Regions from separate parts of the Burkholderia arboris genome, predicted to be linked through region 2. Evidence: predicted binding sites of a transcription regulator. Region 2 holds the regulator's gene; the other holds the start of a gene.
What was found. Region 2 encodes LexA, which represses DNA repair genes until DNA is damaged. Its sites were predicted from a motif close to ACTGTATNNNNATACAGT; they were not measured.

Region 1: the regulator LexA is predicted to act here: its motif matches at 2,851-2,868, upstream of OHZ10_RS05285 (PA0069 family radical SAM protein).

The regions. Positions count from the first base shown of each region.
Region 1 covers NZ_CP109821.1:1,110,067-1,117,614, forward strand. Annotated here, with positions in the region: gene OHZ10_RS05265 (ISL3 family transposase) at 1-499, shown strand, start outside; partial or broken gene OHZ10_RS05270 (acyl-CoA dehydrogenase N-terminal domain-containing protein) at 574-681, shown strand; gene OHZ10_RS05275 (D-amino acid dehydrogenase) at 873-2,159, opposite strand; gene OHZ10_RS05280 (Lrp/AsnC ligand binding domain-containing protein) at 2,305-2,793, shown strand; gene OHZ10_RS05285 (PA0069 family radical SAM protein) at 2,896-4,062, shown strand; gene OHZ10_RS05290 (NINE protein) at 4,114-4,581, opposite strand; gene OHZ10_RS05295 (PQQ-dependent sugar dehydrogenase) at 4,691-5,830, opposite strand; gene rpsP (30S ribosomal protein S16) at 5,983-6,237, shown strand; gene rimM (ribosome maturation factor RimM) at 6,280-6,957, shown strand; gene trmD (tRNA (guanosine(37)-N1)-methyltransferase TrmD) at 6,959-7,548, shown strand, end outside.
Region 2 covers NZ_CP109821.1:1,752,138-1,759,685, forward strand. Annotated here, with positions in the region: gene nodI (nodulation factor ABC transporter ATP-binding protein NodI) at 1-701, opposite strand, end outside; gene OHZ10_RS08365 (universal stress protein) at 1,033-1,530, shown strand; gene OHZ10_RS08370 (DUF2939 domain-containing protein) at 1,618-2,325, opposite strand; gene OHZ10_RS08375 (hypothetical protein) at 2,355-2,690, opposite strand; gene lexA (transcriptional repressor LexA) at 2,717-3,364, opposite strand; gene OHZ10_RS08390 (sulfate ABC transporter substrate-binding protein) at 3,629-4,666, shown strand; gene cysT (sulfate ABC transporter permease subunit CysT) at 4,789-5,682, shown strand; gene cysW (sulfate ABC transporter permease subunit CysW) at 5,679-6,620, shown strand; gene OHZ10_RS08405 (sulfate/molybdate ABC transporter ATP-binding protein) at 6,634-7,548, shown strand, end outside.

The sequences.
Region 1 (7,548 bases), 640 kb from region 2:
CGCCAAGTACGGGCGCGAGGTCATCGATCGGGTGCGCGTTGATCAGGCCAATCAGTTGCGCCACGACCGGCCGGCCCGGAAGGTTCTGAAGTCCAGTCGCTGGCTGCTGCTGCGCAACCGTCGCAACCTGAAGCAGGAACAGGCCGTGCATCTGAAGGAACTGCTGGCCGCCAATCAGCCGTTGCTGTGCGTCTACGTGCTACGGGACGAACTCAAGCGGCTCTGGTTCTACCAGAAGCCAGCTTGGGCGCAAAAAGCCTGGGAGCAATGGATCGAGCAAGCACGGCAAAGCGGGATTGCCGCGCTGCAACTGTTTGCGCAGCGTCTGCAGAGTTACTGGCACGGAATCCTCGCCCGCTGCCGCCATCCGCTCAATACCAGCGTCGTCGAAGGCATCAACAACACCATCAAGGTCATCAAACGCAGGGCCTACGGGTACCGCGACGAGGAATATTTCTTCCTCAAGATCCGCGCCGCGTTCCCCGGTAATCCTCGATGAACCTTTTTTTTGCGCCCTCGACGGAAGAGAGAAGAGGGAGGCGCACCAGGGGTGATGTCGCACCGGTCACGAGCATGCTGTTCGTGTTGGAGGAACTCGCGGGCATCGACGCCGTTGCGCGGTTGCCGGGTTTCGAGGATGCCGGCTACGACACGGCGCAGGCCGTGCTCGGCGAGTCCGCGTAGGTCTGCGGCGAGGTGCCGGCTCGCTCGGGACGTCGATCGTCAATGCGAAGGGCAACGCGAGCGGGCTCGCGTTGACGGACGCCCCGTTCTGACCGCGCGCAACGCTCTCGACGCAATGAAAAAGGCGCCCCGAGGGGCGCCTTTCTTTTTGTCGCCGACCGGCCCGCGTGGCGGCAGGCCGTCGCGGCTCAGGCGTAGGCGGGGCGCGTCTGGCCGGCCACGTCCTTCAGGTAGCGATGCACCGACAGGTCGTCGGCCTGGATCGCAGGCATCTTGCCCGAGATCAGGTCGGCGAGCAGCTGGCCCGAGCCGCACGACATCGTCCAGCCGAGCGTGCCGTGGCCGGTGTTCAGGAACAGGTTCGACACCGGCGTGCGGCCGACGATCGGCGTGCCGTCCGGCGTCATCGGGCGCAGGCCCGTCCAGAACGTCGCCTTCGACGTGTCGCCACCGCCCGGGAACAGGTCGTTCACGCACATTTCGAGCGTTTCGCGGCGTGCGGCGCGCAGCTTCTTGTCGAAGCCGACGATTTCCGCCATGCCACCGACGCGGATGCGCTGGTCGAAACGCGTGATCGCGATCTTGTAGGTCTCGTCGAGCACGGTCGACACGGGCGCCGCCGCTTCGTTGACGATCGGCGCGGTGATCGAATAGCCCTTCAGCGGATAGACGGGGATCTTCATCAGGTTCGAGATGAAGTTCGTCGAGTACGAGCCGAGCGCGACGACGTACGCGTCCGCGCGCACCGTCTCGCTGCCGCACTGCACGCCGGCGATCCTGCCGCCCGCGATCGCGAGCGCATCGATCGGCGTGTTGTAGCGGAACTTGACGCCGAGCGATTCGGCGAGCGCTGCGAGGCGCGTCGTGAACAGCTGGCAATCGCCCGTTTCGTCGCCCGGCAGGCGCAGGCCGCCCGTCAGCTTGTGCGAGACGGCCGCGAGTGCCGGTTCGGCGTGCTTCAGTTCGGCCGGCGACAGCAGTTCGAACGGCACGTTCGCTTCCTGCAGCACGGCGATGTCCTTCGCCGCGCCGTCGAGTTGCTGCTGCGTGCGGAACAGTTGCAGCGTGCCGCCCGTGCGGCCTTCGTACTCGATGCCGGTATCGGCGCGCAGCGCCTGCAGGCAGTCGCGGCTGTATTCGGCGAGGCGGACCATGCGGCCCTTGTTGACCGCATAGCGCTCGGCCGTGCAGTTGCGCAGCATCTGGTACATCCACTGGAGCTGGAAACGCGTGCCGTCGAGGCGGATCGCGAGCGGCGCATGCTTTTCGAACATCCACTTGACGGCCTTCAGCGGCACGCCAGGCGCGGCCCACGGCGCGGCATAGCCGGGCGAGATCTGGCCTGCGTTCGCGAAGCTCGTCTCGAGCGCCGGGCCGGCTTCCCGGTCGATCACGGTGACTTCATGACCGGCGCGCGCGAGGTAATACGCGCTTGCCACGCCCACCACACCACTGCCCAGAATGACGACTCGCATAGCTGCTCCAGATGGAAGGGACCAGGTCGAGGCCGGGCGCATGTGCGGCTCCGTGTAACCTCTAGCTGATCTAGTTTTTTGCGCTATGGTATTGTCGAATGTGCAGGTTTTGTTATCGTATTTTTCAGGTTTTCAGCATAAAAAAATGAGAACGCAACGTCAGCCAGTACGCTCGCTCGACAAGCTCGACCGGCGCATCCTGAAACTGCTCCAGGACGACGGCCGGATGGCGATGAAAGACCTCGCGGAACAGGTCGGACTGACCGTCACGCCGTGCATCGAGCGTGTGCGGCGCATGGAGCGCGACGGCGTGATCACCGGCTATCACGCGCGGGTCGACCCGGGCCAGCTGGGCGCCGCGCTGCTGGTGTTCGTCGAGATCACGCTCGGCCACAAGGGCGGCAACATGTTCGAGCAATTCCGCCGGGAAGTGATGAAGATCGACGAGGTGCTCGAGTGCCATCTCGTGTCCGGCGACTTCGACTACCTGATCAAGGCGCGGATCGGCGAGATGGCCGACTACCGGAAGCTGCTCGGCGACATCCTGTTGCAGCTGCCCGGTGCGGTGCAGTCGAAGAGCTATGTCGTGATGGAAGAAATCAAGGAGACGCTGACGATTGCCGTCGGCGAGTGACGTGCCGGCGGCCTGTTGTCGGGCCCCTTATCCCGCCCTTGGCATGCCGCACCCAATACTGTATAAATGTACAGTATTGGGTGCGGGCGAAGGGGTGGGCACATGGACGATCGGTCCGACAATGAATTTCCGATAGCGCCGCCGGTGCCCCGCAAGGGGCGCGGCGCGGTCGACAACCTGCAGGGGCGGTATGAAATCGCGCAGCGCGAAGCGGTCGACGACGGCTGGGCGCACGAGTCCGGCGACGACGATTTCGCCGCGCCGCTGCGCACGCAGGTATTCGAGGAGCGGGCGAAGAGCATCCTGACGCACAACCAGTCGCCCGATATCCCGTTCAGCGTGTCGCTCAATCCGTATCGCGGCTGCGAACACGGTTGTATCTACTGCTTCGCGCGGCCGACACACAGCTATCTCGGCCTGTCGCCGGGGCTCGATTTCGAAAGCCGCATCTACGCGAAGGTCAATGCGGCCGAACTGCTCGAGCGCGAGATTTCGCGCAAGCGCTACGTGCCGGAACCGATCGCGCTCGGCGTCAATACCGACGCTTACCAGCCGGTCGAACGCGACCTGCGCATCACGCGCAGCGTGATCCAGGTAATGCACGATCGCGGGCTGCCGTTCGCGGCGATCACGAAATCGTCGCTGATCGAGCGCGATCTCGACCTGCTCGCACCGATGGCCGAGCGCGGGCAGGTGATGGCGGCGGTCACGATCACGACGCTCGATGCGGATCTCGCGCGGACGCTCGAGCCGCGTGCGGCCACGCCGGCACGACGGCTGCGCACGATCCGCGCGCTGCGCGACGCGGGCGTGCCGGTCGGCGTGAGCATTGCGCCGGTGATTCCGTTCGTGACCGAACCCGACATGGAGCGCGTGCTCGAGGCCTGCGCGGAAGCCGGCGCGACGTACGCGAGCTACATCATCCTGCGGTTGCCGTGGGAGGTCGCGCCGCTGTTCAAGAGCTGGCTCGCCGCGCATTTTCCCGATCGTGCGGAGCGCGTGATGAACCGCGTGCGCGACATGCGCGGCGGCAAGGATTACGACTCGGATTTCTCGAAACGGATGAAGGGCGAGGGGGTCTGGGCCGACCTGTTGCGCCAGCGCTTCCGCCAGACCGTCAAGCGGCTGGGGCTGAACGAGCGCACGAACGGCATTCTCGATCTGTCGCAGTTTCGCGGTGCGCCGGCCGCTGTCGCGCCGGCGCCGCGTGTTGCCGTGCGTTCGGCCGGCGCGCAGCCGCGCGACGACATGCAGTTGAATCTGTTCTGACACGCGAGCGAAGCCGTCGCGTGTCGACCGCGGATGCCGCCTGCGTTGTGCTTACTGCGAAAGCTGCTTCGCCGCTTCGACCTGCGATTCGAAGTACGTCTGGAACGACAGCGCGAGGGCGGTCATCAACAGGAATGCGCCGATCAGCAGCGAGAAGATCACGACGAAGATCACGGTCCAGCCCGACTTGCTGTGCTTGCCGGTGTCCGCGTTGAACTGCGCATCCCATTTCTCGTCGGGGCGCAGCCCGTAGACGAGTGCGGCGAGGAACGCCGCCAGCAGCGAGATCGCTCCGGGTACCGCGAGCCACCAGCCGAGGCCGGCGCTGCGTTGGGTCGCCGCGAGCAGGAGGAAGCCCGGAATGCCGACGATCGTCGCGAGCAGGTGTGCCCAGCCGTACACGTCGCGGAAGCCATACAGATAGAAGCGGTGCGCGCCGAGCGATCCGAGCAGGAATGCGAGGGCGGCGGTGAGCGTCTTGGAGCGGAAGCGGCGGGACGGTGCGGTGCTGCTGGACATGGATGGCGGCGTATTGTCGTTGGCATGGGCGGCCGGCGGGCCGGCGCGGGCGCGCGGCCCGGCACGCATTCTACGATGCCCGGTCGGACCCGGTCACCCCTTGCCTGCGTCAAGGTGCCGCATAGGTCACGCGGTAGATCGCGCCCGCGTAATCGTCGCTGACGAGCAGCGAGCCGTCCGGCAGCGGCAGCACGTCGGCGGGGCGGCCCCATACCGTGCCGTCGGGCCGCAGCCAGCCGGTGACGAATGGCGTCTGGCGCGCCTGGCTGCCGTCCGCCGATACGACCACGCGCATCACGCGGTAACCGACCTTCGTGCTGCGGTTCCACGAGCCGTGTTCGGCAATGAACACGTTATTGCGATACGACGCCGGAAACATCGGCCCGGTATAGAAGCGCATGCCGAGCGCGGCAACGTGCGCACCGAGTTTCAAGACGGGCGGCACATAGCGGCGGCAGACGTCGGCGCTGCCGAATTCGGGGTCGGGCGTATCTCCGCCATGGCAATATGGAAAGCCGAAATCGAGGCCGGCGCGCGGCGCACGGTTCAGCTTGTCGTCGGGTACGTCGTCGCCCATCATGTCGCGCCCGTTGTCGGTGAACCACAGCTCGCCCGAGTCGGGATGCCACGCGAAGCCGACCGTATTGCGCACGCCGCGGGCGACCACCTCGCTGCCGCTGCCGTCGGCCTTCATCCGCGCGATGATTGCGTAGCGGCTGCGATCGGCGAGGCAGACGTTGCACGGCGCACCGGTCGGCACGTAAAGCTTGCCGTCGGGGCCGAACGCGATGAATTTCCAGCCGTGATGGTGTTCGGTCGGCAGCGCGTCGGTCACGACGACCGGGGCGGGCGGTTTGGCGAGCCGGTCGTCGATATGATCGAGGCGCAGGATGCGCGACACGGCGGATATATAGAGGGCGCCATCGCGGTAGGCAACGCCGACCGGCATGTCGAGCCCGGAAGCGATCACGTAACGCGCACTGATCCGGCCCTCTTGCATCACGAATGCATGGACGCGTCCTTCCCGCGTGCCGACATACAGGATGCCGCGCGGCGACCACGCCATTTCGCGCGCGGCCGGTACCGCGTCGGTAAGGACTTCGACGTGGAAGCCGGGCGGTACGACGAGTTCGCTCACCGGCAACGGCGCGGCAAACACCGGTGCGGACGCGAGGCAGGCAAGGCCGGCGAGCAGCGCCGTGAGACGGGGCTGCGCGCGGCGCGTCGAGGCGGCGCGAAGGGACGGCATGACGGTGGGAAACGTCCAGGACACGACGATTGTATGCCCGCCCGACAGGCCGACCGCGGATTTTTTGCGCGTAAGTGTTTGTTGTACCTCTGGTTTCCGGCTATAATCGCGTGTTTCAGTAGTTTCGAACCCGGTTTTCCGAAGGACATCATATGGTTATCATCCGTCTGGCTCGTGGCGGCTCGAAGAAGCGCCCGTTCTACAACATCGTTGCTACCGATTCGCGTAACCGTCGTGACGGCCGCTTCATCGAGCGCGTCGGCTTCTACAACCCGGTCGCCACGAAGGGCGAATCGCTGCGTATCGCTCAGGATCGCCTGACGTACTGGCAAGGCGTTGGCGCGCAACTGTCGCCGACCGTCCAGCGTCTCGTGAAGGAAGCGCAAAAGGCGCAACCGGCTGCCTAACATGGCACGGTGTGCCGGTCGTGCCGGCTGTGAGGTGCATTGATGGCGGGTCACGATTCCGGTAATGCAAGGCGCGGGCGTGCGTCATTCGGCGCATTCGTCCGCAAGCCGGTCGAGCGCGACGCTGTCGCGAACGCCGGTGAGGCTGCCGAGCAAGGTAGTCTCGATACGACGCAAGCTTGGCCCGACGATGCCGTCGAGGTCGGGGCGGTCGTCGACGCCTACGGCCTGAAGGGCTGGGTCAAGGTGGCGACGCATGCCGATGCCGGTCGCGGCGGCGATGCGCTGCTCAACGCGCGTCGCTGGTGGCTGGAGCGCGGTGCGGAGCGGCTTTCCGTCCGCATCATGCAGTCGAAGACGCACAGCGACACTGTCGTTGCGCAACCCGCGGGCGTCAGCGACCGCGATGCTGCGCTTGCCATGCGCGGCTTTCGCGTGTTCGTGCGCCGGGAGGATTTCCCGGCACTGGCCGCGGACGAATTCTATTGGGTCGACCTGATCGGTCTCGAAGTCGTCAACGAGCAATCGGTGGCGCTCGGGAAGGTGAGCGGGATGATCGACAACGGCGTGCATTCGATCATGCGTGTCGAGTATCCGGCGACCGGCAAAGACGGTCAGCCGACCATCGACGAGCGGTTGATTCCGTTTGTCGGCGTATACGTCAAAACGGTGGATCAGGCGGCGCGTCGTATCGTCGTCGACTGGGAAGCCGATTACTGAAATGAACCAGGTTACCGAGAGCGCGGTGCAGTTCGACGTCGTCACGCTCTTTCCCGAGATGTTTCGCGCGCTGACCGACTGGGGAATCACCAGCCGGGCCGTCAAGCAAGGGCGCTTCGGGCTGCGCACCTGGAACCCGCGTGATTTCACGACGGACAACTACCGCACGGTCGACGATCGTCCGTACGGCGGCGGTCCGGGCATGGTGATGCTGGCCAGGCCGCTCGAAGCTGCGATCGATGCCGCGAAAGCGGCGCAGGCGGAGCAGGGCATCGCGAGCACGCGCGTCGTGATGATGTCGCCGCAGGGCGCGCCGCTCACGCACGATCGTGCGGTGCGGATGGCGCAGGAGCCAGGTGTCGTCGTGCTGTGCGGCCGCTATGAAGCGATCGACCAGCGTCTGCTCGACCGGTGCGTCGACGAGGAAATCAGCCTCGGCGATTTCGTGCTGTCGGGCGGCGAACTGCCGGCGATGGCGATGATGGATGCGGTCGTGCGGCTGCTGCCCGGCGTGCTGAACGATTCGCTGTCGGCCGTGCAGGACAGTTTCGCCGATGGCCTGCTCGATTGTCCGCACTACACGCGCCCCGA
Region 2 (7,548 bases):
TCGATCACGTCGCAGCCGATCTCCGATTCGATCAGCGCGTGCGGCGCACCTTCGGCGATCTTGCGGCCTTCCTCGATCACGCACAGGCGATCGCACAGTCGTTCGGCTTCTTCCATGAAGTGCGTGGTGATCAGGATCGTCTTGCCGCGCGCGAGCAGCGAACGCAGCCGCTCCCACATCAGATGCCGCGCCTGCGGATCGAGGCCCGTCGTCGGCTCGTCCAGCACCAGCACGTCGGGATCGTTGACGAGCGCGCGGGCGAGCGTGAGGCGGCGTTTCATGCCGCCCGACAACTCGCCGACCTTCGCATCGGCCTTGTTTTCGAGCTTCGCGAATTCGAGCAGCGGCTGCACGAGTGCGCGTGCGGCCTGCGCCGACATCCCGAAGTAGCGGCTGAACACGAGCAGGTTCTCGCGCACGGTGAAGTCGGGATCGAGATTGTCGAACTGCGGGACGACGCCGACGCGCTGGCGTGCATGCCGCGCGCGCGATGGAACCGGTTCGCCGCATAGGGAGATGGTGCCGGCATCGGGGTGCGTGAGGCCGAGCAGCATTTTCAGGGTGGTGGTCTTGCCGGCGCCGTTCGGTCCGAGCAGGCCGTAGCATTCGCCGGCCTGGACGTTGAAGGACAGACCGTTGACGACGAGCTTGTCGCCATAGCGCTTTTCGACGTTGCGGAAATCGATCGGTGCGACGGACATGGGCATGTTGTCGTTGTGAGCGGGTGCGTTCCGCTGCCCGCCGGCTGGCCGGTTGGCGAACGGATCGGACGAATGCGTGTCACATGGGCATGACCGAAGCGAACGACGCCGGCGCGATATGACCCGCTGGAGTACGGACGAGCCATTCTAGTGCATCGGCTGCGTCTCTTCAGGGCATGCCTGCACGGTGCGATGCATGCGCGCACCGATCGTGCACTGCATCATCGCGCACGCGCCGCGCGGGGCGAATCAGCGTTTTCCATCCCTTGCGTCCTGAATTGCGGCGCACCATGATGAATGCGTAGGCTCGTTGTCGCGATAGGGAGGTTTCATGGCTAGCTACAACAAGATTTTGCTGTGTTACGACGGCACGCTCGAAGGGCGCAAGGCACTGCGCTGCGGCGCTAATCTCGCAATGGACCTGAAGGCCGAAACGCACTTGCTGTCGGTCGTCGACATGCGTTCGAGCATTGCGCAAAGTGCAGGTTTGCTGACCGATGTCGCATGCGGCCGCTTCGAGGAAACCGCGCGCGAAATCCTCGAGGAAGGGGTGAACTGGCTGCGCGAGCGTGGCGTGCAGGCCGAAGGCCATTTCGCGTTCGGTTATCCGATCGACGAAATCGCGAATCTTGCGTCGGAACTGAAGGTCGACCTCGTCGTTGTCGGCCACCGGTGCCGCAGCGGACTGTCGCGATGGTGGATGGGCTCGGGCAATACGCAACTGCTCGACCGCGTGAACTGCAGCATTCTGGTGGCGTGCTCGTCGGCGGAAGAGCAGAAAGCCGAAATCGCGCGCGAGCGTGAAGCGGCCACGGCGAACGGCAAATGATCTAAAGACGCGATGGTTGCCTGGTCGGCAATGCGTGCTGGTCAGGCGCCGCACCGCTTCAGCGGTGCGGGCGTCGAGCGCGGCCTGTTATGCGTGCAGGTCGATCGCGGACAATTTCCACGAAAACAGCCCGAAGCGGTGGAATACCGCCGCATAGCGCGTGCCGTCGGCGCTGCGCTGATACGTCACGACGAATTCATCGATATTCCGGTAGCCCGCGCTGGTTTGCTGCGGATGCGTCGCCTCGCTCGGGCTCGCCGGCGTGGCAGGCGCGGGCACCGCTGACGACGCGGTCGCAGCGGATGCGTTACTGCTCGCAGCGGCGGCACTTGCCGGCGCCGGATTGGCCGGCGTTGCGGCTGGTGCGCCGCCCGGTGTATTGCCTTGCGGCAGATTCGACAAATCAGGCGGGCGCTCGCCCGGATTGCCGCGCGGCGGCAATCCGCTCATCAGCGCGGCCACGCCCTCCGGGGTCGCGTACGCATCGACCAGCGGGCCGATCAACGCGGACCCGATCAGCGCGCCGATCACCGCAAACGGGTTGTTCTTCTTCACAGCGTCGATCCGGCGCATCAACTCTTCCGTGACCTGCTGTTTGAGGCTGATGCGTAGCGACGGAAAATCGACATACTCGCTGATCGCCTGCGCATCTCGCGCATCGATCGCCGATTTCAGGCGACCGAGCGCGACGTACGGCGACGCGTACGCATAGCCGATCGCCGCAATGACGACGACGATCAGCGCGACGATCAGCAGGGGCTTGAGTCGCCATGCGCGGCTCGGCGATCCAGTCACGTTGCCTCCGGTGCGGGGATGTTCCGCAATCAGAGACCGCCCGGCGTAGCCGATCGTTCCTCCGCGATGCAGCGATCGATCATCCGGCACACGGCATCGATCGTGCCGACCATGATCAGGCGCGACCGGCCGTGATAGACGCGCACCGGTGCGCGACGCGCGGGTTCCGCGTGATTCAGGCCGGCGTTCAGCGATACCCGGGCGAACGCGGGGAGCGCTGACGGCAGCAGGGACGCCTGCCGTTCGACTGCGACTTCTTCTTGCACGGGCGCGGCCGCGGACAGCGGTGCGCAGGGCGTGCGGCCGCGCAGATGACGCAGGCGGCCGAATTGACGGAAAGGCAGCAGACGGGCAAGGCGTTCCATGATGTTCTCCTCAGCGAGACGGAATGTCAGAGTTCGCCCGAGCGGATCAGCCCGACGGCGATGCCTTCCAGCGCGAATTCGGCGCTGCCGGCCTTGACGAAGATGTTTTCGTAATCCGGGTTCTCCGCGATCAGCTCGAGACCGCCCGGCCGGCGCATCAGGCGCTTGACCGTGACGTCGTCACCGAGACGCGCGACGATGATCTGGCCATCCTTCGCTTCCGTGCGCTTCTGCACGGCGAGGAGATCGCCATCGAGGATGCCGGCGTCGCGCATCGACAGGCCGCGCACCTTCAGCAGGTAGTCGGGCTTGCTCGTGAACAACGCGGGATCGCATGCGTAGTGCTGCGAGATGTGCTCCTGCGCGAGGATCGGGCTACCGGCTGCGACGCGGCCGACGAGCGGCAGCGACAACTGCATCAGGCCGGCGTGCGGCAACGTGAACTGGTGCGGGGCATCTTCGATGCCGAGCAGGCGGATGCCGCGCGACGCGCCGGCCGCCAGCTCGATCACGCCTTTGCGCGCCAGCGCGCGCAGGTGCTCCTCGGCCGCATTCGGCGAGCTGAAACCCAGTTCGGCCGCGATCTCGGCGCGGGTGGGCGGGAATCCGGAGCGCTCGATCGCGCGACGGATCAAGTCGAACACTTGCTGCTGACGGGCGGTGAGTTTGGTCATGGCTCAACTGTATGGATAGACAGTGAGCTGTATTTTTATACAGTACTTCGCGAATTTCAAGTGTTACGTGAGGTTCGACGCGATCACGCCGGTTCCGGCGTGATTTCGCGACGTCCGGACGGCGGTTTATCTGCCGCAACCGTCCATCCCGTCTGCGTTAGCACTTTTGAGTATTAAAAAATGAAGAACGATTATTTTTAATCATGTAACCCGTTCGTTAGACTGGCCCGACATCGCAACACCGACAACACTGGAGAACCAAGGATGGCGAAGCGCAATACGGGGCTGGTGGGCGGAGTGGGCCGCCTGATCGCAACACTCGCGCTGGGCGCGGCGGCGGCGCTGGGCGTCGCGACGCATGCCCAGGCCGATACGACGTTCCTGAACGTGTCGTACGACCCGACGCGCGAGCTGTATCAGGACTTCAACCAGGCGTTTGGCAAGGAGTGGAAGGCGAAGACGGGCGAGACCGTGAACTTCAAGCAGTCGCACGGCGGGTCGGGCGCGCAGGCGCGTTCGGTGCTCGACGGCCTGCAGGCCGACGTCGTCACGCTGGCGCTCGCGTACGACATCGACGCGCTCGCGAACAAGGGGCTCGTCAACAAGGACTGGCAGAAGCGCCTGCCCGACAACGCGTCGCCGTACACGTCGACGATCGTGTTCCTGGTGCGCAAGGGCAACCCGAAGGGGATCAAGGACTGGGACGACCTGACCAAGCCGGGCATCTCGATCGTCACGCCGAACCCGAAGACGTCGGGCGGCGCGCGCTGGAACTACCTGGCCGCATGGGCGTACGCGGTGCACAAGCCGGGCGGCAACGAGCAGACGGCCAAGGAATTCGTCACGAAGCTCTACAAGAACGCAGGCGTGCTCGATTCGGGCGCGCGAGGCGCGACGACGAGCTTCGTGCAGCGCGGGATCGGCGACGTGCTGATCGCATGGGAGAACGAGGCATTCCTGTCGGTGAAGGAATTCGGTACCGACAAGTTCGAGATCGTCGTGCCGTCGGTGAGCATCCTGGCCGAGCCGCCCGTCGCGGTGGTCGACAAGGTGGTCGACAAGAAGGGCACGCGCAAGCTGGCCGACGCGTACCTGAACTTCCTGTACAGCCCGCAGGGCCAGGAAATCGCGGCGCGCAACTACTACCGGCCGCGTTCGAAGAACGTGCCGGCGGAACTGACGAAGCAGTTCCCGAAGCTGAAGCTGTACACGGTCGACGACACGTTCGGCGGCTGGACGAGTGCGCAGAAGACGCATTTCGCGGACGGCGGCGTGTTCGACTCGATCTACAAGCCGCAGTAACGCCATAACGACAGCGGCGCGCCACGACAGCGCGCCGCATCCCCGATTGCCCGCCGGCGCGATTCACTGCGCCGGCGTTTGCGTCGGACCCATGAGCAGCATCGACCCAGCAAGAGCATCCGATGACGACGTACACCTTTCGCAAGCCGAGCGCGCTGCCCGGTTTCGGCGTGACGCTCGGCATCACGGTGGCCTATTTGAGCCTCGTGGTGCTGATCCCGCTCGCCGCCACGTTCCTGAAGACCGCGACGCTGTCGTGGGACCAGTTCGTCACCGCCGTCACGTCGCCGCGCGTGCTCGCGTCGTACCGGCTGACGTTCACGTCCGCACTTGGCGGCGCGCTGATCAACGCCGTGTTCGGCTTCCTCGTCGCGTGGGTGCTCGTGCGCTACACGTTTCCGTTCAAGCGCCTCGTCGATGCGATCGTCGACCTGCCGTTCGCGCTGCCGACGTCGGTCGCCGGCATTTCGCTCGCGGCCGTCTACGCGACCAATGGCTGGGTCGGCCAGTATCTCGCGCCGCTCGGCATCAAGATCGCGTTCACGCCGGCCGGCGTGCTGGTCGCGCTGACCTTCATCGGGCTGCCGTTCGTCGTGCGTACCGTGCAGCCGGTGCTCGAGGATTTCGAGCGCGAGCAGGAAGAAGCGGCCGCGTGCCTCGGCGCGTCGCGCTGGCTGACGTTCCGCCGCGTCGTGCTGCCGGCCGTGCTGCCGGCGCTCCTCACCGGTTTCGCGCTCGCGTTCGCGCGTGCGCTCGGCGAATACGGCTCGGTGATCTTCATTGCCGGCAACGTGCCGATGAAATCCGAGATCACGTCGCTGCTGATCATCACGAAGCTCGAGCAGTACGACTACGCGGGCGCGACCGCGCTGGCGGTCGTGATGCTGGTCGTGTCGTTCCTGATGCTGCTGCTGATCAATACGCTGCAGTGGTATCTGCAGCGCCGCACGAGCAAGGGCGCCAGCGGCCCCGCGCCCGCCACCGTCACCGCCGTCGCGGCAGGAGGCCAGCAATGAGCCAGGAGGCCACCGTCGTGCTGAAAACCCCGTCGCCGGCCGCGCGGGCCGCGAAACGGCTCGACCCCGTCAGCGAGTCGCGCGTCGTGCGCTGGCTGCTCACCGGCATCGCGCTGGCGTTCCTCGCGTTCTTCCTCGTCGTGCCGCTCGCCGCGGTGTTCGTCGAGGCGCTGCGCAAGGGCGTCGGCTTCTATCTCGAATCGCTGGCCGATCCCGATGCGTGGTCGGCGATCAAGCTGACGCTGACCGTCGCCGTGATCGCGGTGCCGCTGAATCTCGTGTTCGGCGTGTGCGCGTCGTGGGCGATCGCGAAGTTCGAATTCCGCGGCAAGGCGCTGCTGACGACGCTGATCGACCTGCCGTTCTCGGTGTCGCCGGTGATCTCGGGCCTCGTGTACGTGCTGCTGTTCGGCGCACAGGGCTGGCTCGGGCCGTGGCTGCAGGATCACGACGTGCAGATCATCTTTGCGGTGCCGGGCATCGTGCTCGCGACGATCTTCGTCACGTTCCCGTTCGTCGCGCGCGAACTGATTCCGCTGATGCAGGCACAAGGCACCGACGAGGAAGAAGCCGCGCGCGTGCTCGGTGCGTCGGGCTGGCAGATCTTCCGCCGCGTGACGCTGCCGAACGTGAAGTGGGGCCTGCTGTACGGCGTGATCCTGTGCAATGCGCGCGCGATGGGTGAATTCGGCGCGGTGTCGGTCGTGTCGGGCCATATCCGCGGCCAGACCGACACGATGCCGCTGCACGTCGAGATCCTGTACAACGAATACAACTTCGCGGCCGCATTCGCGGTGGCGTCGGTGCTGGCGCTGCTCGCGCTCGTCACGCTCGCGCTGAAGCTGATCGCCGAGCGTCACCTCGCCGCCGAACTGGGCGCGCGCGACGCCGTTCCCGCACATGCCGGCCCCGTCGCCGCCGTTTCGTCGAAATCGTAAAGAGGCAACCAGAATGGGTATCACCGTCCGTAACCTTCAGAAGCGCTTCGGCGATTTCACCGCGCTCGACAACGTGTCGCTCGATTTTCCGCCGGGAGAGCTGGTCGCGCTGCTCGGTCCGTCCGGCTGCGGCAAGACTACGCTGCTGCGCGTGATCGCGGGCCTCGAGCACGCGGACGCCGGCCAGGTCGTGTTGCAAGGGCTCGACGTCGCGTCGGTCGGCGCGCGCGACCGCCAGGTCGGCTTCGTGTTCCAGCACTACGCGCTGTTCCGTCACATGACCGTATTCGAGAACGTCGCGTTCGGGCTGCGCGTGAAGCCGCGCCGCGAGCGGCCGTCGGAAGCCGTGATTCGCGACAAGGTGCACGAATTGCTGAAGCTCGTGCAGCTCGACTGGCTCGCGCAGCGCTATCCGTCCGAGCTGTCGGGCGGCCAGCGCCAGCGCATCGCGCTGGCCCGCGCGCTCGCGGTCGAGCCGAAGGTGCTGCTGCTCGACGAGCCGTTCGGCGCGCTCGACGCAAAGGTGCGCAAGGAGCTGCGCGGCTGGTTGCGCCGGCTGCACGACGACCTGCACATCTCGACGATCTTCGTCACGCACGACCAGGAGGAGGCGCTGGAAGTCGCGGATCGCATCGTCGTGCTGAACCGCGGCCACGTCGAGCAGGTCGGCAGCCCGCAGGACGTCTACGATCATCCGCAGAGCGCGTTCGTGTACGAGTTTCTCGGCGCGGCCAACCGGCTGCCGGGCACGGTGGCCGGGCGTGGCTTCGTTGCCGAGGGCGCGGCTGCGCCGATCGCGGTCGACGCCGATTTCGCGGGCCCCGCGAATGCCTATGTGCGGCCGCACGATCTGCAGCTGTGGCCGGCGGGCGAAGGGCATCGCGACGGCATCGCGGTGGACGTGCGCCGCGTGATCCCGCTCGGCGGA